DNA from 3 places in the Bradyrhizobium cosmicum genome. Region 3 is predicted to be linked to each of the others. Evidence: predicted binding sites of a transcription regulator. Region 3 holds the regulator's gene; each other region holds the start of a gene.

Region 1 (10,004 bases), 640 kb from region 3:
GCGCCGACCTCTCCCGCAAGCGGGAGAGGCGAGGGAGCCCGGAGCGACATCTGTGGCCGCTCGAAAAGCTGAGGGTCGAGGCGAATCACGCCAAACCCCCAATCCGCAGCTCCCGCGAATCGATCCCCAGCGGAGCATGGGTCGCCGCGATGATCATCCCGCCCCTCGCCAGATGCTCGCGCATCAGGCCGCCGAACATGTCCTGCCCGGTCACGTCGAGCGCCGTGGTCGGCTCGTCCAGCAGCCAGACCGGGCGGCGGACCGTCAGCAGCCGGGCCAGCGAGAGCCGGCGGCGCTGGCCGGCGGACAGGAAGCCGGCCGGCAGGTGGGTGGCATGGTCGAGCCCGACGGTGGCGAGGCTTTCGCCGGCATCGCAGCGCTCGCCGCCGAGGAAATCGGCCCAGAATGACAGGTTTTCCGCCACGCTCAGCGCCGGCTTCAGGGCGTCGCGATGGCCGAGATAGTGGCACTGCTCCGGCAGCGTCAGCTCGGCATCGCCCCCCTCCAGCACGATTGTCCCGCCGGCTGGCACGAGCAGGCCCGCGATCAGCCGCAGCAGCGAGGTCTTGCCTGAGCCGTTGCGACCCATCACCGCCACGGCCTCGCCGGACGTGGCCTCGAAATCGAGCCCGGCAAACACCTCGCGGCCGCCCCGCACGCAAACCACCCCGTGTCCGGAAAGCTGCATCCTGCCTTGGTCCGATCCTTGGTCCGATCTGCTCAAAGCAGGCCTCAGGAAATCTTGGGGTAGCGCATGGGAATTTTTGGCTCGCGAATTGCTGCGGTACGATTGTGGCTGTGGCGGCGCGGTTAGAAAGCTTCTATAAGCCCGGAACTACTTGATGCAGCAACTCAACCTGCCCCTGCAAGCGATCCAGCCGGCTTCGCTGACGGTGTTAAAATACCCCTTGCCGGGTATAACTAACAATTGGGATTTCCTACATGACCTCGCTCGACAGCTTCAAATGCAAAAAGACCCTCAAGGTCGGCGCCAAGACCTATGTCTATTACAGCCTGCCCACGGCCGAGAAGAATGGTCTGAAGGGAATCTCGAAACTCCCCTATTCGATGAAGGTGCTGCTCGAAAATCTTCTCCGCAACGAGGACGGCCGCACGGTCAAGAAGGCTGACATCGTCGCGGTCTCGAAATGGCTGCGCAAGAGGTCGCTGGAGCACGAGATCGCGTTCCGCCCGGCGCGCGTGCTGATGCAGGATTTCACCGGCGTTCCCGCGGTGGTCGATCTCGCCGCGATGCGCAACGCGATGCAGAAGCTCGGCGGCGATGCCGAGAAGATCAACCCGCTGGTGCCGGTCGATCTCGTCATCGACCACTCCGTGATCGTGAACTTCTTCGGCGACAACAAGGCCTTCGGCAAGAACGTCACCGAGGAATACAAGCAGAACCAGGAGCGTTACGAGTTCCTGAAGTGGGGCCAGAAGGCGTTCTCGAACTTCTCGGTCGTGCCGCCCGGCACCGGCATCTGCCACCAGGTCAATCTCGAATACCTCTCCCAGACGGTCTGGACCAAGAAGGAGAAGATGACGGTCGGCAAAAAGACCGGCACCTTCGAGGTCGCCTATCCCGACTCGCTGGTCGGCACCGACTCGCACACCACCATGGTCAACGGTCTCGCCGTGCTCGGCTGGGGCGTCGGTGGCATCGAGGCGGAAGCCTGCATGCTCGGCCAGCCGCTGTCGATGCTGCTGCCCACCGTCGTCGGCTTCAAGCTCAAGGGCGCGATGAAGGAAGGCGTCACCGCGACCGACCTCGTGCTCACGGTCACGCAGATGCTGCGCAAGCTCGGCGTCGTCGGCAAGTTCGTCGAGTTCTTCGGCCCCGGCCTCGATCATCTGTCCGTCGCCGACAAGGCCACCATCGCCAACATGGCGCCCGAATATGGCGCGACCTGCGGCTTCTTCCCGGTCGACGCTGCCGCGATCGACTATCTCAAGACCTCCGGCCGGGCGGCGCCGCGCGTCGCGCTGGTGCAGGCCTATGCCAAGGCGCAGGGCCTGTTCCGCACCGCCAAGTCGGCCGATCCGGTGTTCACCGAGATGCTGACGCTCGACCTCGGCGACGTCGTGCCCTCGATGGCCGGTCCGAAGCGCCCCGAAGGCCGCATCGCGCTGCCGTCGGTCGCAGAAGGCTTTTCGCTCGCCCTCAACACCGAATACAAGAAGGCCGAAGAGCCGAACAAGCGCTTTGCCGTCGAAGGCAAGAATTTCGACCTCGGCCATGGCGACGTCGTGATCGCCGCGATCACCTCCTGCACCAACACCTCGAACCCGAGCGTGCTGATCGGCGCCGGCCTCCTGGCCCGGAACGCAGCCGCGAAGGGTCTCAAGGCAAAGCCGTGGGTGAAGACCTCGCTTGCGCCGGGCAGCCAGGTGGTCGCGGCCTATCTCGCCGATTCCGGTCTCCAGAAAGATCTCGACAAGGTCGGCTTCAACCTGGTCGGCTTCGGCTGCACCACCTGCATCGGCAATTCCGGTCCGCTGCCGGAAGAGATCTCGAAGTCGATCAACGACAACGGCATCGTCGCGGCCGCCGTGCTCTCCGGTAACCGCAACTTCGAAGGCCGCGTCTCGCCGGACGTGCAGGCGAACTATCTGGCCTCGCCGCCGCTGGTCGTCGCGCACGCGCTCGCGGGCAGCGTCACCAAGAACCTCGCCGTCGAGCCGCTCGGCGAGGGCAAGGATGGCAAGCCGGTCTACCTGAAGGACATCTGGCCGACGACCAAGGAGATCAACGCCTTCATGAAGAAGTTCGTGACCGCGGCGATCTTCAAGAAGAAGTATGCCGACGTGTTCAAGGGTGACACCAACTGGCGCAAGATCAAGACGGTCGAGAGCGAGACCTATCGCTGGAACATGAGCTCGACCTACGTGCAGAACCCGCCTTATTTCGAGGGCATGAAGAAGGAGCCGGAGCCGGTCACCGACATCGTCGAGGCCCGCATCCTCGCCATGTTCGGCGACAAGATCACCACCGACCACATCTCCCCGGCCGGTTCGATCAAGCTCACCTCGCCCGCGGGCAAATATCTCAGCGAGCACCAGGTGCGTCCCGCCGACTTCAACCAGTACGGCACGCGGCGCGGCAACCACGAAGTCATGATGCGCGGCACCTTCGCCAACATCCGCATCAAGAACTTCATGCTCAAGGGCGCCGACGGCAACATTCCGGAAGGCGGTCTCACCAAGCACTGGCCCGACGGCGAGCAGATGTCGATCTACGACGCCGCGATGAAGTACCAGCAGGAGCAGGTGCCGCTGGTGGTGTTCGCTGGCGCCGAATACGGCAACGGCTCCTCGCGCGACTGGGCCGCGAAGGGCACGCGTCTGCTCGGCGTCCGCGCCGTGATCTGCCAGAGCTTCGAGCGCATCCACCGCTCCAACCTGGTCGGCATGGGCGTGCTGCCGCTGACCTTCGAGGAGGGCACCTCATGGTCGTCGCTCGGCCTGAAGGGCGACGAGAAGGTCACGCTGCGCGGCCTCGTCGGCGATCTGAAGCCCCGTCAGAAGCTGACCGCGGAGATCGTCTCCGGCGACGGTTCGTTGCAGCGCGTTTCGCTGCTCTGCCGCATCGATACGCTGGACGAGCTCGATTACTACCGCAACGGCGGCATTCTGCACTACGTGCTGCGCAAGCTCGCGGCCTAAGCGCGAATTTGTGAACGGTGGCTCACTGCGACGTGAGTAGAAGGTTAAACGAGGGCGGCCTATCACAAGGCCGCCTTCGCGCGTTACGGCGCTTTCGATGGCCCCGCCCGGCGGAAAACCTCGCCCTGGACGGTTTGATGCGCGATGCCGTAAGACTACGGTGACCATCAGGCGATAGGATATTCCGCAACGCGTGCGAGGTGTGACGTTCGACATGACTGCAATGATGGCCTCAAATCTGGTTTCGCGCTGGTCCGGTGCACTCTGGTCCGGAGCACTCGGCATCTGCGCTATCGTCGCCGTCATTCGTCCCGCGCACGCCGATCCTCGTGCCGTTGTCGAATTGTTTACCTCGCAGGGCTGCTCGTCCTGCCCGCCCGCCGACAAGATCATCGGCGACCTCGCCAAAGATCCCTCCGTCATCGCGCTCAGCATGCCGATCGACTATTGGGACTATCTCGGCTGGAAGGACACGCTGGCGGATTCCCGCTTCTCGGCGCGGCAACGCGCCTATTCGCGCATGCGCGGCGACCGCGAGGTCTACACGCCGCAGGTCGTTGTCAACGGCTCCACGCATGTCATCGGCAGCGACCGCGCCGGCATCGAGAATGCGATCGGCAAAACCGACAAGGGCACGGGCGTAATGAGCGTGCCGGTGACGATGTCGCTCTCGGGCAAGCAGATCAACGTCTCTGTGGCCGCGAGCAATGAGCCGGCGGTATCGCATGGCGAAGTCTGGATCTGCTCGATCGCCAGGTCGGTGCCGATCGCGATCAGCCGCGGCGAGAATCGCGGACAGCAGGTCACCTATCACAACGTCGTGCGCAACCTGCTCAAGGTCGGCGACTGGACCGGCCGTTCGGAGAGCTGGACCGTGCCGATCGAGAACCTCACGCGCGACGGCGTCGACGGCGCAGTGGTCTACGTCCAGGACGGCAGCCGCGAGAAGCCGGGCCCGATGCTCGGCGCGGCGTACACGTCGCTGCACTGAGGCGCACGCTTCGAAATCTCGATCTCCGAAGACCACTCTCAACCCTCATGGTGAGGAGCGCGCTCTTGCGCGCGTCTCGAACCATGCAGGCCCCGCTGATGCCTCTCTAGCCTCGATCCTTCGAGACGCCGCTTCGCGGGCCCTCAGGATGAGGGAGAGAGTTTTTGCGCGGATGTTGAGAGAAAGATCCGTCGGGGCCAGCAATATCCCGACACAAACAAAAAAGGACCAACTTGCGTTGGCCCTCCTTGTCGTGCGTACAGACCCGATCCTGTTCGACCCCGGGGGGCTGGGGGCTGAGGAATCCGGAACCGAAAGGACCGGGTCAACGCACACAGGTCTTTTCGCAATGCAGGGCGGCGGGCGCTTGGCGGAAAAGCGGCGATACTATGATTCCTGCTAACGATCCCGTGACGGTTCGTCGCGACAGAGTTCCACTCTTGCGTGTGCTGTGATTCGCACGCGATTCAATGAGTTGAGTGAGGAGCCTCTTGCGGCCGGGAACAGTTGGCGCGATCATGCAACTGTCATGATCCGCGGTTCCGGGGACGGTCTTCGCGGACGCGATCATGCTGAGGCGACAGGAGGCGTTCCATGAGTCTGTCGGAGGATGCCGATCCGAGCGAGCAGCGCGCGGCGGCGCGCCCCGCCGCTGCGAACACGCAGCCGACCCGGGTGACCTTCAACCGGCTCGAGCTGCACCGCATTCTCAATCTCTACGGCCGCATGGTCGCCGACGGCGAGTGGCGCGACTACGCCATCGACTTCCTGAGGGATCGCGCCGTGTTCTCGGTCTACCGACGTGCCTCGGAAGTGCCGATCTATCGCATCGAGAAGGATCCGCGGCTCGCGCGCAAGCAGGGCATGTACAGCGTGATCTCGGCGACCGGCCTGATCCTGCGCCGCGGCCACGAGCTCGAGCGGGTGCTGCTGGTGATCGACCGGAAGCTGGCAGTGGTGTGACGAGTTCGGCTACGTCCCCGGCACCGTCTTCGCGCCCTCGCCGAGGGCGCGCTGCATCATCACCGTGTCCAGCCAGCGGCCGAATTTCAGCCCGACACTGGGATGCGTGCCGATCATCTTGAAGCCGCCTTTGGTGTGCACGCCGATCGAGCCGGCATTGGCGGAATCGCCGATCACCGCGATCATCTGGCGGAAGCCGCGCGCCTCGCATTCGGTGATCAGCCGCTCCAGCAGGAGCCCCCCAATGCCGCGGCGATGGAAGCCGGGGTCGAGATAGATCGAGTTCTCGACCGTGAAGCGATAGGCCGGCCGCGGCCGGTAGGCGCCGGCGTAGGCGTAGCCGGCGAGGCGGCCGTCGAGGATGGCGACGAAATAGGGGTAGCCACCGTCGATCAGCGCGCCATAGCGCCGCGTCATCTCGGCGAGGTCAGGAGGCTCCAGCTCGAACGTCGCGGTGCCCTCACGGACAGCCTGCTGGTAGATGGCGGTGATGGCGGGGAGGTCGGCCTCGAGCGTGGGCCTGATTTCGGGTGCGGACATGGGGCAAGATTAGAGCCTTCCCGCGACGGCTGGAAGAGGCCACTGGCGTCTCCACAGCGTCATTGCGAGCGTAGCGAAGCAATCCAGAAATGCATCCGCGGAGGGACTCTGGATTGCTTCGCTGCGCTCGCAATGACGTGGGTGAAGCGCCGCCCCAAACAAAAACCCCGGCCTCTCGGCCGGGGTTCGTGTCCGTTCTCTCAGGCTGGCGCTTAGTCGCGCTGGCCGAGGAGCTGCAGCAGCAGCGTGAACAGGTTGATGAAGTTCAGGTACAGCGACAGTGCGCCGGTGATGGCCGCACGCTCTGCGATGTCGCCGCCGGCCGAAGCGTAGCCGTAGATGTAGTCGTTCTTCAGCCGCTGGGTATCCCAGGCGGTGAGACCCGCGAACACCAGCACGCCGACCACCGAGACGATGAACTGCAGCATCGTGCTCGCCAGGAACAGGTTGACCAGGCTCGCGAGGATGATGCCGATCAGGCCCATGAACAGGAACGAGCCCATCCCGGTGAGGTCACGCTTGGTGGTGTAGCCATAGAGGCTGAGCGCGCCGAAGGTCGCCGCCGTGATGAAGAACACCCGAACGATCGAGGTGTGCGTGAACACCAGGAAGATCGAGGACAGCGAGATGCCCATCAGCGCCGCGAACACCCAGAACAGGATCTGGGCGGTCGACGGGGCCAGGCGGTTGATGCCAGCCGAGATCACGAACACCATGGCGAGCGGCGCGAGCATGAACAGCCACTTCAGGGGGCTGACGAACATCGCGTAGCCGAACGGCGTCAGGAACAGCTTGCCGACGCGGACGGCTTCCGGGGTCGGAACGTCGGTCACGGCGGCCATGTAGACACCGAGCGCGGCCAGGCCGGTGATGGCCAGGCCAATGCTCATGTAATTGTAGATGCGCAGCATGTAGGCGCGCAGGCCGGCATCGACCGTCGCGGCGTCAACACGCCCGGCGGCCCTGCCGAAAGGAGAAGCGTAGTTACGGTCTAGGTCCGACATGGTCGAATTCCCATTGGTTGGTCCGGTCCGGCACGAGGGTCGCCATGCCGCCGGTTCGTCAAATTCTATCTCGGATACCGCTGTGGGCCGTCATTAAATTTGGCTCACAATCGGGGCTCCGAACCCATCCGATATGTGGGAAACTAACACATCCGCTGCAACGGTCCACGCGCGGCTGAATGTCGCCCCCTCCTGCAATCTCGACGAGCGGACGTGGTTAATCGCAGGATTCGTGCGATTTCGCTCCCACAAGGCCAGCCGCTACCATTTGTCACAAATTGCGCAACACCGTGGCGGGCTTTTTGTTCAACGCCAGGAGCGTGCCGGCGAGCCCGAGCCCGACCGTGACGATGAGGGCGGCCGCGACCACGCCGGCCGCGCTGCCGGCCTGCCAGACGAACGTCAGCGTCATCAGCCGCGTCACGATCATCCAGGCCGCGACGCTGCCGGCGATCACGCCGAACACCGCGGTCGCGAGCCCGATCAGGAGATATTCGAGGGCGTAGGCGCCGAGCAGGCGCAGCCGGGTCGCGCCCAGGGTCTTCAGGATCACCGCATCATAGACCCGGTGGCGATGGCCGGCGGCGAGCGCCCCGCCCAGCACCAGGATCGCCGAGATCAGGGTCACGGCGCTGGCGCCGCGGATCGCGAGCGCCAGGTTGGTCACGACCGCGCCGACCGTCTCCATCACCTCGCGCACGCGCACGCTCGTCACCATCGGATAGGCGTCGGCGACCTGCTTGATGATCTTGCCGTCGCCCGCGGCATTGCCGCCGGCTTCCGTCAGGGTCGCGATATGGGTGTGCGGCGCGCCCTTGAAGGCGTTCGGCGAGAATACCAGCACGAAATTGATGCCGAGCCCCTGCCAGTCGATGGTGCGCAGATTGCCGATTCTGGCGGGAATGTCGCGGCCGAGCACGTTGACAACGACCTCGTCGCCGAGCTTCAGGCCGAGGCCGTCGGCGATCTTCTTCTCCATCGAGACCAGCGGCGGGCCGGAATAGTCGGCGCGCCACCATTCGCCCTCGACCACCTTGGAGCCCTTCGGCAGCTCGGCGGTATAGGTCAGGCCGCGGTCGCTCTGCAGCACCCACTCCGAATCGGTGGTCGGCTTGAGCTCTTCGGCGCGCAACCCTCGCGCGCCGACGATGCGCCCGCGCAGCATCGGGACGTCCTCGACCTTTGCGCCCGGCGCGATCCGGCGCAGATAGCCGTCGAACTCGGCGGCCTGCGTGCTCGGGATGTCGATGAAGAAGAACGACGGCGCCTGGTCGGGCAGGGCCGCGAGGAACTGCCGGCGCAGATTGCCGTCGATCTGGGTGATGGTGACGAGCACGGCGAGCCCGAGCCCCAGCGACAGCACGACGGAGGGCGTCAGCGCGCCTGGCCGGTGGATGTTGGCGATCGCAAGCCGCAGCATGGGCAGCCGCGTCCGCGGCAGCCGCCGCGCGATCGTCATCAGCAGTGCGGCGATGCCGCGGAGCAAAGCGAACACGACGACGGAGGAGGCCACGAACACCGCGGCGATGCGCTTGTCGAACGACAGGCCGATCACGACCGCGATCAGCAGCGCGACCACGACGGCCATGAAGACGAGGTAGCTCCAGCGCGGCCGGTGCCAATCCGAACTGATGGTGTCGCGGAACAGCGCGGCCACCGGCACGTCGTGCACCCGTCCGAGCGGCCACAGGCCGAAGGCCAGCGCGGTCAGGATGCCATAGACGAAGGACAGCGCAAGCTCGTCGGCATGCACCGCCGCCACCACCGGCAGCGGCAGCAGTTTCCCGAACAATCCGACGATGGCGAAGGGCATGGCGGCGCCGAGCACCAATCCTATCACGGAGCCGATCGCAGCGAGCAGGATCACCTGCGCCAGATAGATGCCGAACACGTCGCGGCCGGTGGCGCCGACCGCCTTGAAGGCCGCGATCACCTCGAGCTTGCGGTCGATATGGCTCTTCACGGCGTTGGCGACGCCGACCCCACCGACCAGCAGCGCAGCGAGGCCAACCAGGGTCAGGAATTGCGTGAAGCGGCTGATGTTGCGCTCGAGCTGCGGCGAGGCATTGGAGCGGCTGCGGATTTCCCAGCCGGCCTGCGGCGCGGCGTTGCGCGCATCCGCGATGAAAGCGTCGGTGGCGCGCTCGCTGTTGGCGGTATCAGGCAGTTTCACCCGGTAGACCCAGCGCACCAGGCTGCCGGGCTGGATCAGGCCGGTGGCGCGCAGGCCCGCCTCGCTGATCAGGAAGCGCGGTCCGAAACCGATGCCGCCGGCGAGCTTGTCCGGCTCGGCCTCGACCGCGCTGCGGATCTGGAACGTCGCCGAGCCAATGGTGACGCGGTCGCCGGTCTTGAGAGAGAGACGGGCGAGAAGCGTCGGATCGGCGGCCGCCCCGAACGCGCCGTCGCGCTCCGCAAGGATGTCGGACATCGGTAGCGGCGGCGCCAGCGTCAACTGGCCGAGCATCGGATAGGTATCGTCGACCGCCTTCATCTCGACCAGCGCCAGCTGGCCGTCGGCCGCGCGCGCCATGCCGCGCAAGGTGGCGGCGGCGGAGACGGCGCCGCGCGAGCGCAGGAAGGCGACCTCCTCGGGCTTGGCCTCGCGCTGGAACAGCACGAAGGAAACGTCGCCGCCGAGCAGCGTGCGGCCTTCGCGGGCGAGACCATCGCTGAGGCTTGCCGACACCGAGCCGACGCCGGCGATCGCCATCACGCCGAGCGCGATGCAGGCGATGAAGACATAGAAGCCGCGCAGGCCGCCGCGCAATTCGCGCAACGCGTAACGCAGCGACAGCGCGACGGCGCTCGGCCGGGCGAAAGGTTCGGCAGCAGCGCTCATG
Region 2 (10,004 bases), 1.4 Mb from region 3:
GGGCTCCGGCGCACTGGAGCAGATGGTGCTTGCCGCCTATTGCAAGCCGCATTTCGCAAGCCATGTGCCGGCCCTGACAAAGGCGCTGCGCACCAAGCTCGATACGCTGATGGAGGCCCTCAACGAGCAGTTCGGCACGGCGGCGGAATTCGAGGAGCCCAAGGGCGGCATCTTCCTGTGGGTCAAGCTGCCGGACCAGGTCGATACGCTCAAGCTGTATCAGGCCGCGCTCGCCGCCGGCGTCTCGATCAATCCGGGGCCGGAATGGTCGACCGACAAGAGCCATTCCAGCTCGCGCCTCAGGCTGTGCTTTGCGAGCCCGTCGCATCAGCAGATCCGCGAGGGCGTCGCCGTGCTGGCCGAAGTGTGCCGCAAGGAGTTCGGCGTGCCGGCCCGCAGCGCCAATGTCGAGAAGCAGGTCTAGCGGTTATTACGCAGCCTGAGGCTGGCTGCCGTGAATGGCGGACGCCAGCCGCAGCAACAGCACGATCGAGACGTTGCCCTTGCCTGCCTCGATCTGCGCGATGTAGCGCTCGGAAATCCCGGAGCGGCGGGCCAGCTCCCGGCGCGACAGCTCGCAGCGGGCGCGCGAGGATCTCAAGCGTTCGCCCAGTTCGGCCAGAAACGCGGTCTCAGAATGAGGCGGCAGGGCACGGCTCCCCGGCAGCACTTCACCCGCAAAATCCATGACTTGATTCAGCATCGGTCTATCCACGTTCGCCTTCGGGAGCGCCATCCTACCCTTGCTACGACCGGTCTCATTGACGCGGATCAAATTCGCGCGCGATTGGCACCTGGCGTGGACGGCGGCGCGCGGAATGCTACACTTTGGAATGGTTCGAGGCGGGGTTTTGCAAGCCATGACACGTTGTTTGAGCCGCTGTACGACAGCGGCGCTGCTGTGGGTTGCGTTCACGCCCGCGGCCGGCGCCGAGACGCTTTCGACGACGGTCGAGCAATGGGGTCTGCTCGGCTCATGGGCGGTCGATTGTGCAGCCCGGCCCGATCGCGACAAGGGCGCTCTCCTGACTTACGAAATCCGGAAGGACGGCCGGGTGATGTACCGGCGCAATTTCGGCGACGCCAGGGACGAGAGCGAAGTCGTATCCGCCACGGTCAATGCCGAAGGCGTGCTCAATGTGATGGTGTACTTCCCCTCGCTGAAGCAGACGCGTGAGTTCGGCCTGCTGCTCTCAAAGCAAGGTAGCCTGCGCGCGATCTACAATCGCAGCGAGCGCGGCGAGTACACCATCAGGGACGGCAAATACGTCGCCACCGGCGCGCCAACCCCGCCACAGCAACGTTGCGATTAACCACCCTGAACAAGCGTTCAGAATTCTCTTTCCGTTGCTCCGGAACGTTCACGCCGATGCGCGGTTCTCATTGGCATTGAATTGGAGGAGGAGGACATCATGAAGAAGCTTGCTTATGTGGTTGCGGCTCTCGGCGCGCTCGCGATCGTTGCGCCGACGATGGCGAGTGCCGAAACGGTGGTGATCAAGCGCGGTCATCATCATGGCTACGGCGCCCGCGCCGAAATGCGCGAGCATCGTGACCATGGCTGGCATCGCGGCTGGCATCATCGCGACCGGGTCGTCGTGGTCAAGCGCGGCCACCGTCACCACTGGGATTGATGCGTAACGCAATATGGAAATGGCCCCTCGCGGGGCCATTTCTTTGCGTCTCAAGAGCGTGCGGGCGACGCTAATCCCACGCCGGTGCGAAGCCAGGATTGACGCAGCGCTTGTCGTTGGGCAGCTCGGCGATCTTTTTGCGGTCGGCATCGTCGAGCGTGATCTTCAGCGCGTCGAGATTGGCTTGCTGGCTCTCGCGGCGCGACGCCTTCGGGATCGCCGCGACGCCGTCCTGGTCGAGCAACCATTTCAGCGCGACCTGAGCCGCGGTCGCATTGTGCCTGGCGCCGATCTCGGCCAGCACCGGATCGGAGGCGATGCGCCCCTGCGCCAGCGGGCAGTAGGCGACCAGCGGAATCGACTTGGCGTTGAGATAGGCCAGCACCTTCGATTGATCGAGCATGGCGTGATATTCGATCTGGTTGCAGGCGATCGGTGCCTTGATGTCCTCGACCGCGATCTTGAGCAGCGCAGTGGTGAAATTGGCGACGCCGATCGCGCGCGTGCGCCCCTCCTGCTTCAGCTTCATCAGGGTCTCGAACACCGCGCCCCAGTTCGCCGACTTCGACGGCCAGTGCACGAGATAGAGATCGACGTGGTCGAGCCTGAGCTTCTGCAGGCTGGCGTCGAAGGCGCGGCGGATCGCGTCGGGGCTCAAGTTCTCGTGCCAGACCTTGGTCGTGACATGCAGCTCGCCGCGCGGCAGGCGGGCGGCCGCGAGCGCGGCGCCGATGGGTTCCTCGTTGGCGTACATCTCGGCGGTGTCGATGTGGCGATATCCGATCGACAGCGCGCTTTCGACCGCGGCGCGGCAGGCATCGCCCTGCATGCGGAAGGTGCCGAGGCCGAGCTTGGGCATGGAAATGCCCTGGGTCTTCAGATTGTCCATGAGTTAGCTCCTGACGCATTTCAGCCCGCCGGATGCACGCGGTGGCCGCGGGGACAGACTCTTTGGTGATGGAAAAGAGATGGCGGGAGGGCACTATACGCGCCGCCCGAAGGAGACCAAATCAAGATCCGGTTAGCTGATAGCCGGCGGGCATCGCCGTGACAGTCAAACGGCATTTCAGATGAGCGCCCTCTCCTGCCAACGTCGAACCATCGCGGTCATTCCGGCCGCAGGCAATCAGGAGACGATCATGAAAGCGCTTTGGACGATGGTCTTTGTGGCAGCAGCTCTTTCCGGTGCGGTTCCCGCGCACGCCGACGGCTTTGCCTATACGGGCTCGCCCAAACAGGGCGAATTCTTTGTCCGGCAACTCGCCGCGCCACGAGCCCCTGACTGGATGAACGCGCGCGCAGAGGCCCCGCAACCGGCGCCCCGGCCCGTGCGCGGCGGCATCGGCCTGCGAATGCCCTAGGAATGCTGCGCCACCACGGCCGGGCGCGCCTGCGGCTGCGGCACGATATCGACGGACCAGAGATCGCGATCGTCGACGTCTTTCAGCGTCACCGTCATGACGCCGCTGGCGCCGTCGATGTCGACACGGCCGAAGAACTGCAAACCGAAGCAGGGCGCCAGGTTCTCGCCCTGCGCTTCGCTGCAACCGTGCTGGTACATCGCGACCGGGCCGAAGGTGTCGTCGAGCTCGCCCGGCCCCCAGGTGCCGGCATGCAGCGGGCCGGAGACGAATTCCCAGAACGGCTCGAAATCCTGGAATTGCGCCTTGCTCGGATCGTAATAATGCGCGGCGGTGTAATGCATGTCGGCTGTGAGCCAGACGATGTTGCGGACGCCCGCGCGCTTGATGGCGGCAAGCAGATCGGCAATCTCATGCTCGCGCCGATCGGGCGGCCCATTGCCGAGCGCGACGGCATCCATGCTGACGAGGCCAATCGGCAGGTCGGCCGCGATCACCTTCCAGGTCGCACGCGAGGCGGCGAGCTCCCGCTTCAGCCAGGCGAGTTGCTCGGCGCCCAGGATCCAGCCACGATGATCGTCGCCCTTGTTCCAGTTGTCGTCGCGATAGCTTCGCATGTCGATCAGGAAGACGTCGAGCAGCGGACCGTAGGCGATCTTGCGATAGATTCGCCCCTGCCGGGCGCCGACGTCGCGGATCGGCATGAAGTCGAAGAAGGCGCGGCGGGCGCGCGCGACGAGCCGCGGCGTGCCGTCGTCCTCGTAACCTGCGTCGTCATGACTGGCAGCCGGCGACCAGTCGTTGGTGACCTCGTGGTCGTCCCACTGGGCGAACATCGGCACCTCGGCATGGAAGGCACGGAAGTGCTCGTCGAGATGATTGTATTTGTAGTTGCCGCGGAACTGCGCCAGCGTATGCGCGACCTCGGCCTTTTCCTCGGTGACGATGTTGCGCCAGACCTCGCCGTTCGGCAGTTTCTGCTCGGAAGGAATCGTGCAGTCGGCGTAGATGTGATCGCCGGAGTGGATGAAGAAATCGGGGCGGTTGTCGAGCATGGTGCGATAGCTGCGATAGCCGCCGCGCGCGATGTCGATGCCCCAGCCCTGCCCTGCGACATCGCCGGACCACAGGAACGAAATCGACCGGCCTTCGGCCGGCGCGGTGCGGAAATGCCCGACCCGGCTTTCGCCGGTGATGCCGGCGGCGGTGTCGTCAAAGCGCACGCGGTAGAAGATGTCCTGCCCGGGCGGCAGGTCGCTCAACAGCAGCTTTGACGTGAAATCAGAATCCGGCAACGCATCGCGCGACGCAGACGCAATGATGATCCTGAAACTCTCGACGGTCGAGCATTCCACCTGCATGCGTGCCGGCCGATCGGCGCGTGCCCAGATCACCGCTGAGCCGTCCGAGACGTCGCCGGACTGGATACCGCCGGCGATCTGCGGTCGGTCGGCAGCACGACTGATCGAGGGTTTCGCAAGCGCAGCGATGGCGAGGCTTGAGGTGGAGCGGACCAGGAACTGCCGCCGGGTCCAGGCGCGCGGGGCGCGGAGCGTTGCCATTCAGGAAACCTTCGTCGAATCGTGACGGAAGGTGCCTGCGCTCCTTGACTCCCGGCTTACGGTTTCTTGACCCCAGGCCTACGGTTTTGCGACGCGCGGATGACATTGGACGACCGGCGAGAGGATGTCGCGCAGTCGCCGCGGAGAAGGTGATCTCCCTCGCCCCGCTTGCGGGGAGAGGTGAAGGGCATCGCCCTCGGCTCTAGCGCTTCCAGCTGCAGATGCCGCCGGAACGACACGGCCAGGTCTGGATCCGGGTGTCCATCGCCTGCGCGTCGAGCGGGTTGCCGTGGCGATGCGCGAGCCTGGCGCGCGCTGCGCCGCGCGGCTGGGCGTTTCTGGCATGCGCGATCTTTGGCTCGGACACATGCACGCGCTCGGCGGCAACCTTCTTCGGCACGTCGACCGGCTCGGCGCGCGCTTGCGCGTCGTTGCCGCCGCGCGCCTCGAGTGCGACCGGTGCAAATTGCGTCTCGGGCCCGAGCCGCTTCGGCGACAGCACCGCCTTGGAGAGATCGAGGCCGAGATATTCACCGGGCTTGTAGTCGTCTGCACGCACGGCGCCGCTGCCCGCGAGAACGAGGGCAACGGCAGCAGCAAGATAAACGCTCTTCAGGACCACGGACGCCTCCTGAAATTGATTTATGAAAGGGTCAATTTACCCTTATTTAGGAGGCGTCGCGCGCAATTCCAGCGGCCAAGTGCCGCCGTGGTTAAGAAGTTTGGCGGTGTCAGGCGACCTTTCGCGTGGCCCCCGTCCCCTCCAGGAACCCCATCAGGCGGCTGCGGATGATCTGTTCCGCCTCGGCCATGATGCGATCGACGAGTTCCTTGCAGCTGGGGATGTCGTGGATCAGGCCGGCGACCATGCCGCAACTCCAGGCGCCCGCGTCCATCTGGCCGTCCAGCATGACCTTGGGATAGACGCCTGCGACCTGGTCGTGGATGTCGTCGATGGTGAGCTTGTCGCCCTTGGCATGCTCGATCTCGAGCAGGCGATCGACATTGGCGTTCTTCAGGACACGCTCGGTGTTGCGCAAGCTGCGCATGATCAGGCGGGTGTCGAGCTCGGTCGCCGCGACCAGCGCATTCTTCACGTTCTGATGCACCGGTGCTTCCTTGGTGGCGATGAAGCGCGTCCCCATGTTCATGCCGGCCGCGCCGAGCGCGAGCGCGGCGACGAGGCTGCGTCCGTCGGCCATGCCGCCGGAGGCGACGAACGGGATCTTCAGTTCCTCCGCCGCGCGCGGCAGCAAGATCATGTTGGGAATGTCGTCCTCGCCGGGATGACCGCCGCACTCAAAACCGTCGACACTGACGGCGTCGCAGCCGATGCGCTCGGCTTTCAACGAATGGCGAACTGATGTGCATTTGTGGATCACCTTGATGCCGGCCGCCTTCAGCGCGGGCATGTAGGCTTCCGGACTGCGGCCCGCGGTCTCCACGGACTTGACGCCGCCTTCGACGATCGCGGCGATATATTCCGGATAGGGCGGCGCCGAGAAGGTCGGCAGAAATGTCAGATTCACACCGAACGGCTTGTCGGTCATGTCGCGGCAGCGCGCGATTTCCTTGGCGAGCAGCTCCGGCGTCTTCTGCGTGAGACCGGTGATGATGCCGAGCCCGCCGGCATTGGAGACGGCGGCGGCCAGCTCGGCAAAGCCGACGAAATGCATGCCACCCTGGATGATGGGGTGCTCGATGCCGAACAGTTCGGTGATCGCGGTCTTCACTTCAATACCTCCCGGAGTTTTGCCTAAGTTGAGATCAGTCTAGCCGGACTTCTGTGCCGCGGTCACCATTTCTCGCCGAAGGGGCGGATCTCCATCTCGAAAGTCCAGGCGCTTTTGGGCTGCTGATAGAGCTGCCAATAGGAGTCCGCCACCGCCGACGGCGGCATCAGCAGATCCGGATTGTCGAGCGCATTCGGGCCGAGAGCCTCGAGCCGGCGCTGCCGCACCCATTCGGTGTCGACACCGGAATCGATGATGAGATGGGCGACGTGAATGTTCTTCGGCCCGAGCTCGCGCGCCATCGCCTGCGCCACCGCGCGCAAGCCGAACTTGGCGCTGGCGAATGCGGCAAATCCGCTGCCGCCGCGCAAGCTCGCGGTCGCGCCGGTGAAGAAGATCTTGCCGCCACCGCGCGCCAGCATCAGCCGCGCAGCTTCCCGCCCCGCCAGGAAGCCGGAATAGCAGGCCATCTCCCAGACCTTGCGGAAGACGCGCTCGGTGGTGTCGAGGATCGGGAAATTGACGTTGGCGCCGACGTTGAAGATGCAGACCTCCAGCGGTGCATGCGTGTCGGCGTCGTTGAGGAAGGAGATGACTTCTTCTTCCTTGCGCGCATCGAGCGAACGGGCGTGAATCTCGCCGCCGGCGGCCTCGATGTCCTTCACCAGCGGCGCCAGCTTGTCGCCGTTGCGGCGGCCGGCGAAGATCGAAAAGCCTTCAGCGGCGAATTTCCTGGCGATCTCGGAGCCGATGAAATCGCCGGCCCCGATCACGGCGGCTGTCGCGTTTCGCTTGGGCAAGGTTGCCTCCTCCGGAGAGAGCATTGATTGAGAAAGAAGCTATAGTTCCAAAATAGAACTGTCAAACCTGGAGGCCGAACGCTAAATTGGGCTGAAATATCGCTGACCGTTCAAGTCAGTTCCTTTTTCTGACTGACTAGCGAGGCCGGAGATCGGACCATGAAGTGGGACACGCTGGACGAAGAGCCCTGCTCGCTTTCCCGCACCGTCGCCGTGATCGGCGATCGCTGGACGCTGCTGATCCTGCGCGAATGCTTCTTGCGCGTGCGCCGGTTCGAGCAATTTCAGTCCTCGCTCCAGATCACGCGGCATCTGCTCTCGGAGCGGCTCAAGAAGCTGGTCCGCTTCGGCATCCTGCGGCGCGTGCCCTATTCCGAGGCGCCCAAGCGCTACGAGTACATCCTCACGCAGAAGGGGCTCGACCTCTACCCGATCATCATGGCGATGGTGCATTGGGGCGACGCCCACATGGGCGACGAGCGCGGCCGCCCACTGCTGCACGAGCACAAGACCTGCGGCAAGCTGTTCGATCCCGTGATGGTGTGCTCGGAATGCGGCGAGTCGCTGCATGCCAAGCAAGTGCATGTGCATGCAGGACCGGGGCGGAGAGAAGCCGTCAGGCCCTAATGTCCTCGCGCCGGCGCACCGAGATCGATCGGACGCAACACGGCGGCCGTCGGGATCATCAACATCGCGACGATCGCAAGCGTCCAGAACACATCGATATAGGCGAGGAAATCGACCTGCTGCTGCAGGGTCCGGCCGACCCAGGCAACCGCTTGTGACGCCGCATCGCTTGCGTTCGAACCCTGGCCCTGAAAGTAGCGCGTCAGTGCATCGATGGTCTGCTGATAGCCGACATCAGACGGCGCAGCATGCTCGATCAGGCGGCTCTGATGGAATTGCTGGCGCTGCGCCAGAACCGTCTGCGCAAGCGCGACACCCATGGATCCCCCGATGTTGCGCGCGACGTTGATGAGGGCGGAAGCCTGGTTGGTCTTGTCCGGCGGCACGCCGTCATAGGACGCAGTCGTCACCGGCAGGAACAGGAACGGCAGGCCAAGCGCCAGGAAGATGCGTGACAACGCTGCGTAGCCGTAGGTGATGTCGCCGGTCAGCCCGGTGAGATGCCACATCGAGAAGGCAACGATGGCGGCGCCAAACATGATGAGATATTTCGGCTGCACCGTGCTGACGAGGCGGCCGACCACCGGCATTAGGACCAACGTCGCGATACCCCCAGGAGACAGCGCAAGACCGGCCAGGTATGCCGTATAATTCAATTCGGTCTGCAGCAGCTGCGGCAGCATCTGGGTGGTGGAGATCAGGACTGCGCCGGTACCGAGCATGACCAGGAAGCAGGCCGCGAACTGGCGGCGTCCGAGCAGACGAAGGTCGATGATGGGATCGTCGCGCGTCAGTTCCCAGGGAATCAACGCAAGCAGCGACACCGCCGAAAGCACGGCGAAGAACACGATCATGTTCGATCCGAACCAGTCGCTGCGCTGACCTTCGTCGAGCACGAATTCAAGCGAGGCGAGCCCTATTGCGACCAGCAGGAACCCGATGTAGTCGACGCGAAGGCCGTTCTTCAGCAGCCTCTGCCGCTCCTCCGCTGCGCCCGACGGCTCCTTGACCAGCATGCCGACAAGGAACAGCGAGAGCAGCCCCATCGGCACGTTGATCAGGAAGACCCAGTGCCAGGTGTAGGTGTCGGTGATCCAGCCGCCGAGCGTCGGCCCGACAACGGGCGCCACCACGACGGCCACACCGTAGATCGCGAAGGCTTGCCCACGCTTCTGCGGCGGGAAGGAGTCCGCCAGGATCGCCTGCTCGCTCGTCGCCATGCCGCCGCCGCCGAGGCCCTGCAGGATGCGGAAGACGACCAGCGATTCCAAATTCCAGGCAAAGCCGCACAACAGCGATGAGAGTGTGAAGATCGCGACACAAATCATGTAGAAGCGCTTGCGCCCTATCACGGTCGAGAGCCATCCGGAGATCGACAGCACGATGGCATTGGCGACGAGATAGCTGGTGATGACGTAGGTGCTCTCGTCGATACCGACCGCCAGACCGCCCGCGATGTGGCGCAGCGCGACGTTGGCGATGGTGGTGTCGAGCACTTCCATGAAGGTCGCGATCGAAACGACGAACGCGATCAGATAGGGGTTGTGCCCGCCGGCCGCCGAGCGCTCCGGCGACCACCCACCTGCGCTGCCTTCCACCGCGTCGGTCACCGCACCCGGGTCCAGGGCACGACAGACATGCCGGGACCGACCGGAAGATCGGCCGGCCAGTTATCGACCACGATCTTCACCGGCACGCGCTGCACCACCTTGACGTAGTTGCCGGTGGCGTTCTCCGCGGGCAGCAGGCTGAATGCAGTGCCCGAACCCGGCTGGACAGAGTCGACATGACCGGTCAGCCTGCGGCCGGGATAGGCATCGATGCGGATCTCGACCGGCTGGCCCGGGCGCATGTCGTTGAGCTGGGTTTCCTTGTAGTTGGCAACGATCCAGGTCTCGTCCGGCACGAACATCATCAGGCTCTGTCCTGCCGTGACGAAAGTGCCCTTGGCGCCCGAAAGCTTGGCGACGCGACCGGACTGCGCGGCAACCACGCTGGTGTATTGCAGGTTCAGGTTCGCCTGGTCGAGCTGCGATTGCGATTGATCAAGCTGCGCCTTTGCGCCTTCGAGCTGGGCCTGAAGCGTCTTGATGCCGACTTGGGCCGCCGTCACCGCAGTCTTCGCACGTTCGGTGTTGGCTTGCTGCGCCTGCAGATCGGAGCGCGTTTGTTGCTGCCGCTGAACGGTGCCGGCCCCCTTCTCGACGAGATCTTCCGCGCGCTTGAACTCCTCCTGCGAAAACTGAAGCTGCGCCTGCGCCTGTTCGAGCTGCGCCTGAGCCTGCTT
Region 3 (10,004 bases):
GAGGTGCGAGGTATGGGACGCAATGCGTCCCATGGCGAGCCTCGAAGGATGAACGGCCGAGATGCATCGGGGCCGTCGCCCTTCGAGGCTCGCCGAAGAGGCGAGCACCTCTGGGTGACGGTGATGGAGGAGCGTGTGCAGTCTCCGCAATGACGGAGTATGTGGCAGCTTCGCTCTTCCAGTTTGCGTTTGAACCGCGGACACGCCTTCTCATTCTCGCGGCGCGTTTCGCCCGAGCTTTGCTTGATCTCTCCACCCTCAAATCCAAGAGGGCGCAGGGAAGACCGGGTGCCGGCGGGCACCCGCGGTCCGCTGCGCGAAGATGTAGCGCAAAAGAACCGCACAGCAGCATACAGGTGTTGCCGATCACTCAGCCTTCCCTGCGCGATGGTCGGACGGCTTATGCCGTGCTCTCCCGGGAGCCGAACTTTCCTTCTGGCCTCCCTCGCCCCGCGAATTGACGATGCCGTCCGCCCGGTTGGGCTCGCGCACATCTCCGCAAAGGCTTGACCGTAGCAACGACGGCCAGGACCACACGGTTTTGCCGTACGCAGCTCATCCGGCTTCGCCAAGAGGCTTCACCGGACTTCGCGCCGCTCGTCCGCGCGCGGCCACGGGCTCACAGGGACTACCCGCCCTGCCCGCGCCTCTCGCGCACGACGCTGCCGCGTCCACCGCTGGCCCGGCTCGCAACTCGTGACGACGTACGATCGCCCCTCAAGGATGAGCCGGGATGGGCAACACATACGCCGTTTCCGAATTTCGGTAAAGTGGAATATTTTTCGGAGGAGAGATTGACAGGCCTGCAGGTGTTTTGCCCGTCGGGTCGCGAGGGCCCGTCGACCGAGTGCTTACGCGTCCTCCACACCCGCCTCATCCGGCGTGAACTCGTACACCGAAGAGCAGAATTCGCAGGTCACGACGACCTTGTCGTCCTTGACCATGTCGGCGCGGTCTTCGGCCGAGAAGCTCTTCAGCATCGCACCGACCGCATCGCGCGAGCAGGAGCATTGCGCCTTGAGGACCAGCGGATTGAACACGCGCACGCCGCGTTCATGGAACAGACGGTACAGCAGCCGCTCGCCGGAGAGATCCGGATCGATCAGTTCGACGTCTTCGACGGTCTCGATCAGCGAGCGTGCCTCGACCCAGGCGTCGTCTTCAGCGACCGCGTGCACCTCGACGCCCTCGGGCGCATCGCCGGGATGCAGATCGGCCTGCCGCGCGCGCTCCGGCGCCTTGGGCAGGAACTGCATCAGCATGCCGCCGGCGCGCCAGCGATGCTTGCCGCCGTCGTTCGAGCGCCACTCCTCGCCGACCGCCAGACGCACGCGCGTCGGGATCTGCTCGGAGCGCACGAAATATTCGTGGGCGGCATCTTCAAGGCTGCCGCCGTCGAGCGCGACGAGACCCTGGTAGCGGCTCATGTCGGGGCCCTGGTCGATGGTCATGGCGAGATGACCGCGGCCGAGCAGCGTGCCGGAATCCCTGATATCGCCGAGACGCTCGGCATCGAAGCGCGCATAGGCGCGCAGGCGATCCGGCGCCTGGTAGTCGACGACCAGGAACGACACCGGCCCGTCGGTCTGGGCCTGCAGGATGAAGCGGCCCTCGAATTTCAGCGCCGAGCCGAGCAGCGTCGTCAGCACGATGGCCTCGCCGAGCAGCTTGCCGACGGCGGCGGGATAATCGTGCTTGGTGAGGATCTCATCGAGCGCCGGGCCGAGCCGAACCAGCCGCCCGCGCACGTCGAGCGCGTCGACCTCGTAGGGCAGCACGGCGTCGTCGATGGGAACCGCCGATGGTGCGCGAACCGGGCCCTCTGGCCCGGTTTTCATGTCAGGGGATTGGGAAACCATGGCGCATTATCTGGGGTCGGAGGGCGGAAATGGAAGGGGGCGCGGGGTGGCGTGCTCCGGATGCAATATGAACTGTACCAAGCCGCCTCAAACTTGGTGTCGTCCCGGACAAGCGCAGCGAAGCGGAGCGCCGATCCGGGATCCATAACCACAGGCCTGAATTTGGCGAAGGCTGTCAGCCTCTACCAGCCTGGCACAAGAGACATTCCGCGGTATGGGTCCCTGCGTTCGCAGGGACGACAGTTGTCTACGAGGCGGCAACTGAGCATCCCAGCGAAGCTACTTCACCGCATCAAAACACCAGGCCAGAATGCCCTTCTGCGCGTGCAGGCGGTTTTCGGCCTCGTCGAACACGACCGATTGCGGACCGTCGATCACGTCGTCCGTGACTTCCTCGCCGCGATGGGCGGGCAGGCAGTGCATGAACAGCGCGTCGGGCTTGGCCAGCGACATCAGCTTCGCATTGACCTGGTAGGGCTTGAGCACGTTGTGACGATGCTCGCCCTCCTTGTCGCCCATCGACACCCAGGTGTCGGTGACGACGCAGTCGGCGCCCTTCACGGCGGCTTCGGGATCGGTGCCGAGCACGATCGGCGCGCCGGTCGCCTTGATGAAATCGCGCATGACTTTCTTCGGCGCAAGCTCCGGCGGGGTTGCGACGTTGAGCTGGAACTTGAAGCGCTCGGCGGCGTGGGCCCACGAGGCCAGCACGTTGTTGTCGTCGCCGGTCCAGGCCACCGTCCGGCCCTCGATCGGGCCGCGATGCTCCTCAAAGGTCATGAGGTCGGCCATCACCTGGCAGGGATGCGAGCGGCGCGTCAGGCCGTTGATGACGGGCACCGTCGCATATTCGGCAAGCTCGAGCAGCGCATCGTGGTTGAGGATGCGGATCATGATGGCATCGACATAGCGCGACAGCACGCGCGCGGTGTCGGCGATGGTCTCGCCGCGGCCGAGCTGCATCTCGGCGCCGGTGAGCATGATGGGCTCGCCGCCGAGCTGGCGCATGGCGACATCGAACGACACCCGGGTGCGGGTCGAGGGACGCTCGAAGATCATCGCCAGGGTCTTGCCTTCGAGCGGCCTGACCGGCTGATGCGCCTTCTGCTTCGCCTTCATGGCGGAGGATGCGGCGAGCATGCTCTTGAGCTCCGCCAGCGGCAACTCGTTGATATCGAGGAAGTGCTTTGGCGATTTGCTCATCAGCTTGCCGCCCGCTTGGTCTGGCTCGACGAGAGCGCTGCGCATGCGCGCTCGAGCCGCCCGACGCTGTCCTCGATCTCGGCTTCGGTGACGATCAAAGGCGGCAGGAAGCGCACGACATTGTCGCCGGCGCCGACCGTGAGCAGTTTTTCGCTCCGCAACGCCGCGACGAGATCGCCGGATGGCACCACGGCCTTGATGCCGATCAGGAGGCCCTCGCCGCGCACTTCGCTGACCACGCCGGGATGGCGGTCGATCACGGAGGCGAGCTTCTGCTTGAGCAGCAGCGACATCTTCTGCACATGATCGAAGAAGCCGGGCTTGAGCATGACGTCGAGCACGGCATTCGCCGCCGCGATCGCCAGCGGGTTGCCGCCGAAGGTCGAGCCGTGCGAGCCGGGCCCCATGCCGGAAGCGGCGTCCGCGCTCGCCAACACCGCGCCGATCGGGAAGCCGCCGCCGAGCGCTTTCGCCAGCGACATCACGTCAGGTATGACGCCGGTGCGGCGATGCGCGAACAGATCGCCGGTGCGGCCCATGCCGGTCTGCACCTCGTCGAACGCCAGCAGCAGCCCCTTGTCGTCGCAGAGTTGGCGCAATGCCCGGAGGAAGGCAGGCGTCGCCGAACGCACACCGCCCTCGCCCTGGATCGGCTCGATCAGGATGCCGGCGGTCTGCGGACCGATCGCCTTCTTCACGGCCTCGATGTCACCGTGCGGGACCTGGTCGAAACCGTCCATCGGCGGACCGAACCCTTCGAGATATTTCGCCGATCCTGTCGCGGCCAGCGTCGCCAGCGTGCGGCCGTGGAAGGCGCCCTCGAAGGTGATGATGCGATAGCGCTCCGGATGCCCCTTGGAGAAGTGATGATGGCGGACCAGCTTGATCACACCCTCCAGCGCCTCGGCGCCGGAATTGCAGAAGAACACGAAGTCCGCGAAGCTTTCATTGCACAGGCGCGCGGCAAGCTTCTCGCCGTCCGGGCTCTGGAACAGGTTCGACATGTGCCAGAGCTTGGTCGCCTGCTCCTGCAACGCCTTGACCAGCGCGGGATGGGTATGGCCAAGCGCATTCACCGCCACGCCGGAGGTAAAATCGAGATAGCGCTCGCCATTGGTCGCGATCAGCCAGCAGCCTTCGCCGCGCTCGAAACCGAGGTCGGACCTGGCGAAAACGGGGAGCAAATGCGGCGCTGCGCTGTTAGTCATGACTGTCACTTGAATGTTGCGGACGGTGAGCGTGCATTACGCAACGCACCATTCACCGGCCCGGAAAACGAAACGTGCCGCCTTTTAAGGGCGGCACGCGGGACTATCTTATGCCCCGTGAAACGGGTGTCAATGCCGCCCGGAAAGCCTCGCGAAACGCTGAATCCGTAGTCTTGCGGTGGCGATTTTGCGGGATTTCGCCACGGAACATGTGGAAGCGAGTCGGCGGACTCTTGCGCGTGAGTCACGCCATATTGTAGCGTTTGGCTTGTCAGATACGACATCTCGTGCGGCAGTTCTGATCTCTAAGTCCTCATGTACCGGCGTAAACGTTCGGGCGGCTCTCGGTGCCCGGCGAGCCTTAAGGGATTCTGACGGCACGGGTTTTTCGAGGCTTAGGCATTCGCTGTGCAGCCCCAGGATGGTGGCGCGCGGCGAAGGAAAGGGTGCAATGACCGTTTTGACCTGGTCGGATGATCGCGTCGAGCAACTGAAGAAGCTCTGGGAGGCCGGGTTGTCGGCCAGCCAGATCGCGGCAGAGCTCGGTAATGTCACCCGCAACGCCGTGATCGGCAAGGTGCACAGGCTCGGCCTGTCCGGCCGCGCCAAGAGCCCTTCATCCGCCGCGCCGCGCCCGCGCAAGGCGCGTCCCGCCCAGCACATGATGCGGGTGAGCCGGCCCATCGCGCGCGGCAACACCGCGCTGGCACAGGCCTTCGAGGTCGAGGTCGAGGCCGAACCGGTCACCTACGACAACGTGGTGCCGATGAGCCAGCGGCTGTCGCTGCTGGAGCTCAACGAGGCGACCTGCCACTGGCCGGTCGGCGATCCCTCGAGCCCGGACTTCTTCTTCTGCGGCGGCAAGGCGCTCTCCGGCCTGCCCTATTGCGCCCAGCACTCGCGGGTTGCGTATCAGCCGGCAGCGGATCGCCGGCGCGCGCCGGCCAAGCCGGGTCCGCGCTGAGTTCGTCGCGGGCGGCCAGTCGTCGCCCGAAGAGGTCTCAACAAATTGGATGTCGTCCCTGCGAACGCAGGGACCCATAATCCCGGTGCACAGTCACCGCGGGATCGTCACTCCAAGTCTTCGCCCAACCACGTCCGGTGGTTATGCGTCCCTGCGTTCGCAGGAACGACATCGGAGGATGCGGTAGCAGCCCGCCCGATCACGTCTGCTTTAGCGAACCTTACGTCTGCTCGGCCTTGGCAAACCGATCGTCGAGCGCGTAGCCGGCGCCGCGGACGGTGCGGATCGGGTCCTGCTCGCGGCCGAGATTGAGCAGCTTGCGCAGGCGGCCGATATGCACGTCGACGGTGCGCTCGTCGATGTAGATGTCGCGGCCCCAGACGCTGTCGAGCAGTTGCTCGCGCGAGAACACCCGGCCGGGATGCTCCAGGAAAAACTCCAGCAGGCGATATTCGGTCGGACCGAGGTCGATCGGCCGGCCCGAGCGCGCCACGCGGCGCTTGTCGCGATCGAGCTCGATGTCGCCGTAGGCCAGCACGGTGGCGAGCCGCTCCGGGCTGGCGCGACGCAGCAGGCCCTTCACGCGCGCCAGGAGCTCCGGCACCGAGAACGGCTTGACGATGTAGTCGTCGGCACCGGTCGCAAGGCCCCGCACCCGCTCGCTCTCCTCGCCGCGCGCGGTGAGCATGATGATCGGCAGCTGCTTGGTCTCCGGCCGGGTGCGAAGCCGCCGGCACAATTCGATGCCGGACAATCCCGGCAGCATCCAGTCGAGCACGATCAGGTCGGGAATGTGCTCCTTGAGACGGGTGTCGGCGTCGTCGCCGCGCATCACCGTCTCGACGTCATAGCCGTCGCCTTCGAGGTTGTAGCGAAGCAGCTCGGTGAGAGCCTCCTCGTCCTCAACCACCATAATGCGTGCGCCCATCGGGTCGTCGCTCCTCAAGTCGTCAGGTATTCGGAACCGTCGTGGCAAAGGTCGTCATGTCGCCCTTCGGCCGCTTGTCGGTGATCGCCTGACCTTCGATCATGTAGAACACGGTCTCGGCGACGTTGGTGGCGTGATCGCCGATACGCTCGATGTTCTTGGCGCAGAACATCAGATGGATGCAGAACGAGATGTTGCGCGGATCCTCCATCATGTAGGTCAGGAGCTCGCGGAACAGCGAGGTGCAGATGGCGTCGACTTCCTCGTCGCCCTTCCACACCGCCATCGCCGCCGGCAGGTCGTGCGCGGCGTAGGCGTCCAGCACCGACTTGACCTGCTGCTGCACGAGGTCGGTCATGTGCTCGAGGCCGCGGAACAGCTTGAGCGGATGGAAATCCGTCTCCAGCGCCGCGACGCGCTTGCCCATGTTCTTGGCGAGGTCGCCGATCCGCTCGAGATCGGTCGCAACCCGCATGGCGCCGACGATCTCGCGCAGGTCGACCGCCATCGGCTGGCGGCGCGCGATGGTGAGCACGGCGCGCTCCTCGATCTTCTTCTGCAGCGCGTCGAGCTCGGCGTCGATGGCGACGACGCGCTGACCGAGCGCGACGTCGCGGCGGATCAGCGCGTCGACGGAATCGACGATCATGCGCTCGGCGATGCCGCCCATTTCCGCGACCAGCCGGGTGAGTTCCTGCAGGTCGGTGTCGAAGGCCTTTGCGGTATGTTCAGTACCCATGTCCCGTCTCCTCAACCGAACCGGCCGGTGATGTAATCCTGGGTGCGCCGATCGGTCGGCGACGTGAAGATCTTGCTGGTGTCGTCGAACTCGATCAACTCACCGAGATACATGAAGGCGGTCTTGTCGGAGACGCGCGCAGCCTGCTGCATGTTGTGGGTGACGATCGCGATCGTGTAGTTCTCGGACAGCTCCTGGATCAGCTCCTCGACCTTGGCGGTCGAGATCGGATCGAGCGCCGAGCACGGCTCGTCGAACAGGATCACTTCCGGCCGCACCGCGACGGTGCGGGCGATGCAGAGGCGCTGCTGCTGGCCGCCCGAGAGCGACAGGCCGGAGGCGTTGAGCTTGTCCTTGACCTCGTTCCACAGCGCGCCGCCGCGCAGCGCCTTCTCGACGCGGTCGTCCATCTCGGACTTCGAGATCTTCTCGTAGAGACGGATGCCGAAGGCGATGTTCTCGTAGATCGTCATCGGGAACGGCGTCGGCTTCTGGAACACCATGCCGACGCGGGCGCGCAGCAGGTTGAGGTCGAGCCGGGGGTCGAGGATGTTGGTCTGGTCGAGCATGAGCTGACCGGTGGCGCGCTGGCCCGGATAGAGGTCGTACATCCGGTTGAAGATGCGCAGCAAGGTCGACTTGCCGCAGCCCGACGGGCCGATGAACGCCGTGACGCGGTTGGTGCCGAGCGCGAGGTTGATATTCTTCAGCGCGTGGTGTTCGCCGTAATAGAAGTTCAGGTTGCGCACCGTCACCTTGGCCGGGGCCTCGGGCAGCACCGGCGCCTGCGGCAACCCACCGGCCGCGCTCATCGATACGGAAAGCTCACTCATTTTGCGGTCCTCTCGGCGCCAAGGATGCGCGCGCCAATATTCAGGGCAAGAACGGTCAGGGTGATGAGCAGGGCCCCGCTCCACGCCAGCTGCTTCCAGTAGGCGTAGGGGCTCTGCACGAAGTTGTTGATGGTGACCGGCAGGTTCGCCATCGTCTTGGTCAGGTCCAGGCTGAAGAACTGGTTCGACAGCGCGGTGAAAAGCAGCGGCGCGGTCTCGCCGGCGACGCGGGCGGTGGCGAGCAGCACGCCGGTGATGAGGCCGGCGCGGGCCGAGCGGTAGGCGATCCGCTTGATCACCAGCGAACGCGGCAGGCCGAGCGCCGATGCCGCCTCACGCAGTGCGTTCGGCACCAAGAGCAGCATGTCCTCGGTCGTGCGCAGCACCACCGGGATGACGATGACGGCCAGCGCGAGACAACCGGCGATCGCCGAGAAGCCGCGCATCGGCACCACCACCGCGCCATAGATGAACAGGCCGATGATGATCGAGGGTGCCGAGAGCAGGATGTCGTTGATGAAGCGGATCACCGAGGTCAGCTTGTCGTTGCGACCGTATTCGGCAAGGTATGTGCCGGCGAACATGCCGAGCGGCGCACCGATGCCGACGCCGATCACGGTCATCATCAGCGAGCCGACGATGGCGTTGAGCAGGCCGCCCTCGTTGGATCCGGGGGGCGGCGTGTTCTCGGTGAAGATCTGGACGTTGAGCCCGGCCACGCCATTGTAGAGCAGCGTGATCAGGATCAGCGCGAGCCAGGTGACGCCGAAGGCGGCAGCGGCCATGCAGAGGCCGCGGACGACGATATCCTTGCGGCGGCGGCGTGCGTAAATCGGGTTCATGTCAGTTCCCCGCCTTCTTTTCCAGGCGCATCAGCATCAGCCGGGCGGCCGCGAGCACGAAGAACGTCAGCACGAACAGGAGAAGTCCGAGCAGGATCAGGCCGGACTGGTGCAGGCCGTCGCTCTCGGCGAACTCGGATGCGATCGCCGCCGAGATCGTGGTGCCCGGCGCGAAGATCGACCCCGAGATGCGGAACGAGTTGCCGATGATGAAGGTCACCGCCATGGTCTCGCCGAGCGCGCGTCCGAGCGCCAGCATGACGCCGCCGATGACGCCGACGCGGGTGTAGGGGATGACGACGCTGCGGACGACTTCCCAGGTGGTGCAGCCGACGCCGTAGGCGGCCTCCTTCAGCACCGGCGGCACCGTCTTGAACACGTCGACCGAGATCGAGGTGATGAAGGGCAGCACCATGATCGCAAGGATCAGCGCGGCGTTGAACAGGCTGAGATAGGACGGCGGTCCGGCGAAGATCGTGCCCAGCACGGGAACGCCGTCGAAGATCTTGATCATGAAGGGCTGGAAGCTGTTGGCCAGGAACGGGCCCAGCACGAAGAAGCCCCACATGCCGTAGATGATCGAGGGAATGCCGGCGAGCAACTCGATCGCCATGCCGATCGGGCGGCGCAGCCATTGCGGGCAGAGCTCGGTCAGGAAGATCGCAATGCCGATCCCGACCGGAATGGCGATCAGCATCGCGATGAAGGAGGTGACGAGCGTGCCGTACATCGGCCCGAGCGCACCCAGCACGGGCGGATCGGCGGACGGCGCCCAGCGCTGCGTCCACAGGAAGGAGAGGCCGAATTCCTTCATCGCCGGATAGGCGCCGACGATCAGCGACAGGATGATGCCGCCGAGGATCAGCAGCACGGAAATCGCACTCAGGCGCGTGATCCAGTAAAAGGTGATGTCACCGAGCTTGAACGCCCCCAACGCCTTGGCGCGGTCATACGGTCCGGCGGCATCCACTACATTGCTCTCGACAGCCATCTCAGCCACGCCGATCCCCTGTACTAACAATACTTGCTTTTATGTCGCCGGTCTCGTGCCCCGGTTGCGTTGCAGCGCGAAGCGGTGCGACGCTGATCCGGGGCCTAGCGCTTGTGGGTCCCGGCTCTGCGCTGCAGCGTTGCAAGCTGCAGCGCGTCCGGGACACGAGAGCCCTGCTCAGCTCTTGATGTCGGCGGACCAGGTCTTCTCGATCAGCTTCACGACGCTGTCGGGCATCGGGATGTAGTCGAGCTCCTCGGCCATCTTGTCGCCGCTCTTGAACGCCCAGGCGAAGAACTTGAGCGCTTCCTTGGAAGCCGCCTTGTCGGTGGCATCCTTGTGCATCAGGATGAAGGTCGCCGCCGTGATCGGCCAGGACTTCTCGCCGGGCTGGTCGGTCAGGATGACGTAGTAGCCGGGAGCCTTGGCCCAGTCGG

Evidence for each region. Region 3 encodes PhoB, which activates phosphate uptake and scavenging genes when phosphate is short. Its sites were predicted from a motif close to TGTCATNNANCTGTCAT; they were not measured.
Region 1: FNV92_RS01835 (DUF2794 domain-containing protein) is a predicted target of PhoB. The motif match lies at 5,169-5,185, and genes of this name have one in related genera.
Region 2: FNV92_RS26745 (alkaline phosphatase D family protein) is a predicted target of PhoB. The motif match lies at 4,646-4,662, and genes of this name have one in related genera.

Annotation. Positions count from the first base shown of each region.
Region 1 is NZ_CP041656.2:377,368-387,371, forward strand. It holds gene ccmA (heme ABC exporter ATP-binding protein CcmA) at 86-688, opposite strand; gene acnA (aconitate hydratase AcnA) at 943-3,663, shown strand; gene FNV92_RS01830 (DUF1223 domain-containing protein) at 3,878-4,654, shown strand; gene FNV92_RS01835 (DUF2794 domain-containing protein) at 5,249-5,617, shown strand; gene FNV92_RS01840 (GNAT family N-acetyltransferase) at 5,627-6,157, opposite strand; gene FNV92_RS01845 (Bax inhibitor-1/YccA family protein) at 6,370-7,161, opposite strand; gene FNV92_RS01850 (ABC transporter permease) at 7,433-10,003, opposite strand; gene FNV92_RS01855 (ABC transporter ATP-binding protein) at 10,000-10,004, opposite strand, start outside.
Region 2 is NZ_CP041656.2:5,574,475-5,584,478, forward strand. It holds gene FNV92_RS26715 (aminotransferase-like domain-containing protein) at 1-424, shown strand, start outside; gene FNV92_RS26720 (helix-turn-helix domain-containing protein) at 431-703, opposite strand; gene FNV92_RS26725 (hypothetical protein) at 861-1,313, shown strand; gene FNV92_RS26730 (hypothetical protein) at 1,413-1,634, shown strand; gene FNV92_RS26735 (aldo/keto reductase) at 1,705-2,523, opposite strand; gene FNV92_RS26740 (hypothetical protein) at 2,705-2,995, shown strand; gene FNV92_RS26745 (alkaline phosphatase D family protein) at 2,992-4,557, opposite strand; gene FNV92_RS26750 (hypothetical protein) at 4,760-5,179, opposite strand; gene FNV92_RS26755 (NAD(P)H-dependent flavin oxidoreductase) at 5,289-6,290, opposite strand; gene FNV92_RS26760 (SDR family oxidoreductase) at 6,353-7,090, opposite strand; gene FNV92_RS26765 (winged helix-turn-helix transcriptional regulator) at 7,250-7,717, shown strand; gene FNV92_RS26770 (DHA2 family efflux MFS transporter permease subunit) at 7,714-9,327, opposite strand; gene FNV92_RS26775 (HlyD family secretion protein) at 9,324-10,004, opposite strand, start outside.
Region 3 is NZ_CP041656.2:7,003,756-7,013,759, forward strand. It holds gene FNV92_RS33415 (Hsp33 family molecular chaperone) at 852-1,859, opposite strand; gene argF (ornithine carbamoyltransferase) at 2,139-3,062, opposite strand; gene FNV92_RS33425 (aspartate aminotransferase family protein) at 3,062-4,270, opposite strand; gene FNV92_RS33430 (GcrA family cell cycle regulator) at 4,722-5,234, shown strand; gene phoB (phosphate regulon transcriptional regulator PhoB) at 5,455-6,162, opposite strand; gene phoU (phosphate signaling complex protein PhoU) at 6,185-6,901, opposite strand; gene pstB (phosphate ABC transporter ATP-binding protein PstB) at 6,913-7,734, opposite strand; gene pstA (phosphate ABC transporter permease PstA) at 7,731-8,576, opposite strand; gene pstC (phosphate ABC transporter permease subunit PstC) at 8,578-9,567, opposite strand; gene pstS (phosphate ABC transporter substrate-binding protein PstS) at 9,745-10,004, opposite strand, start outside.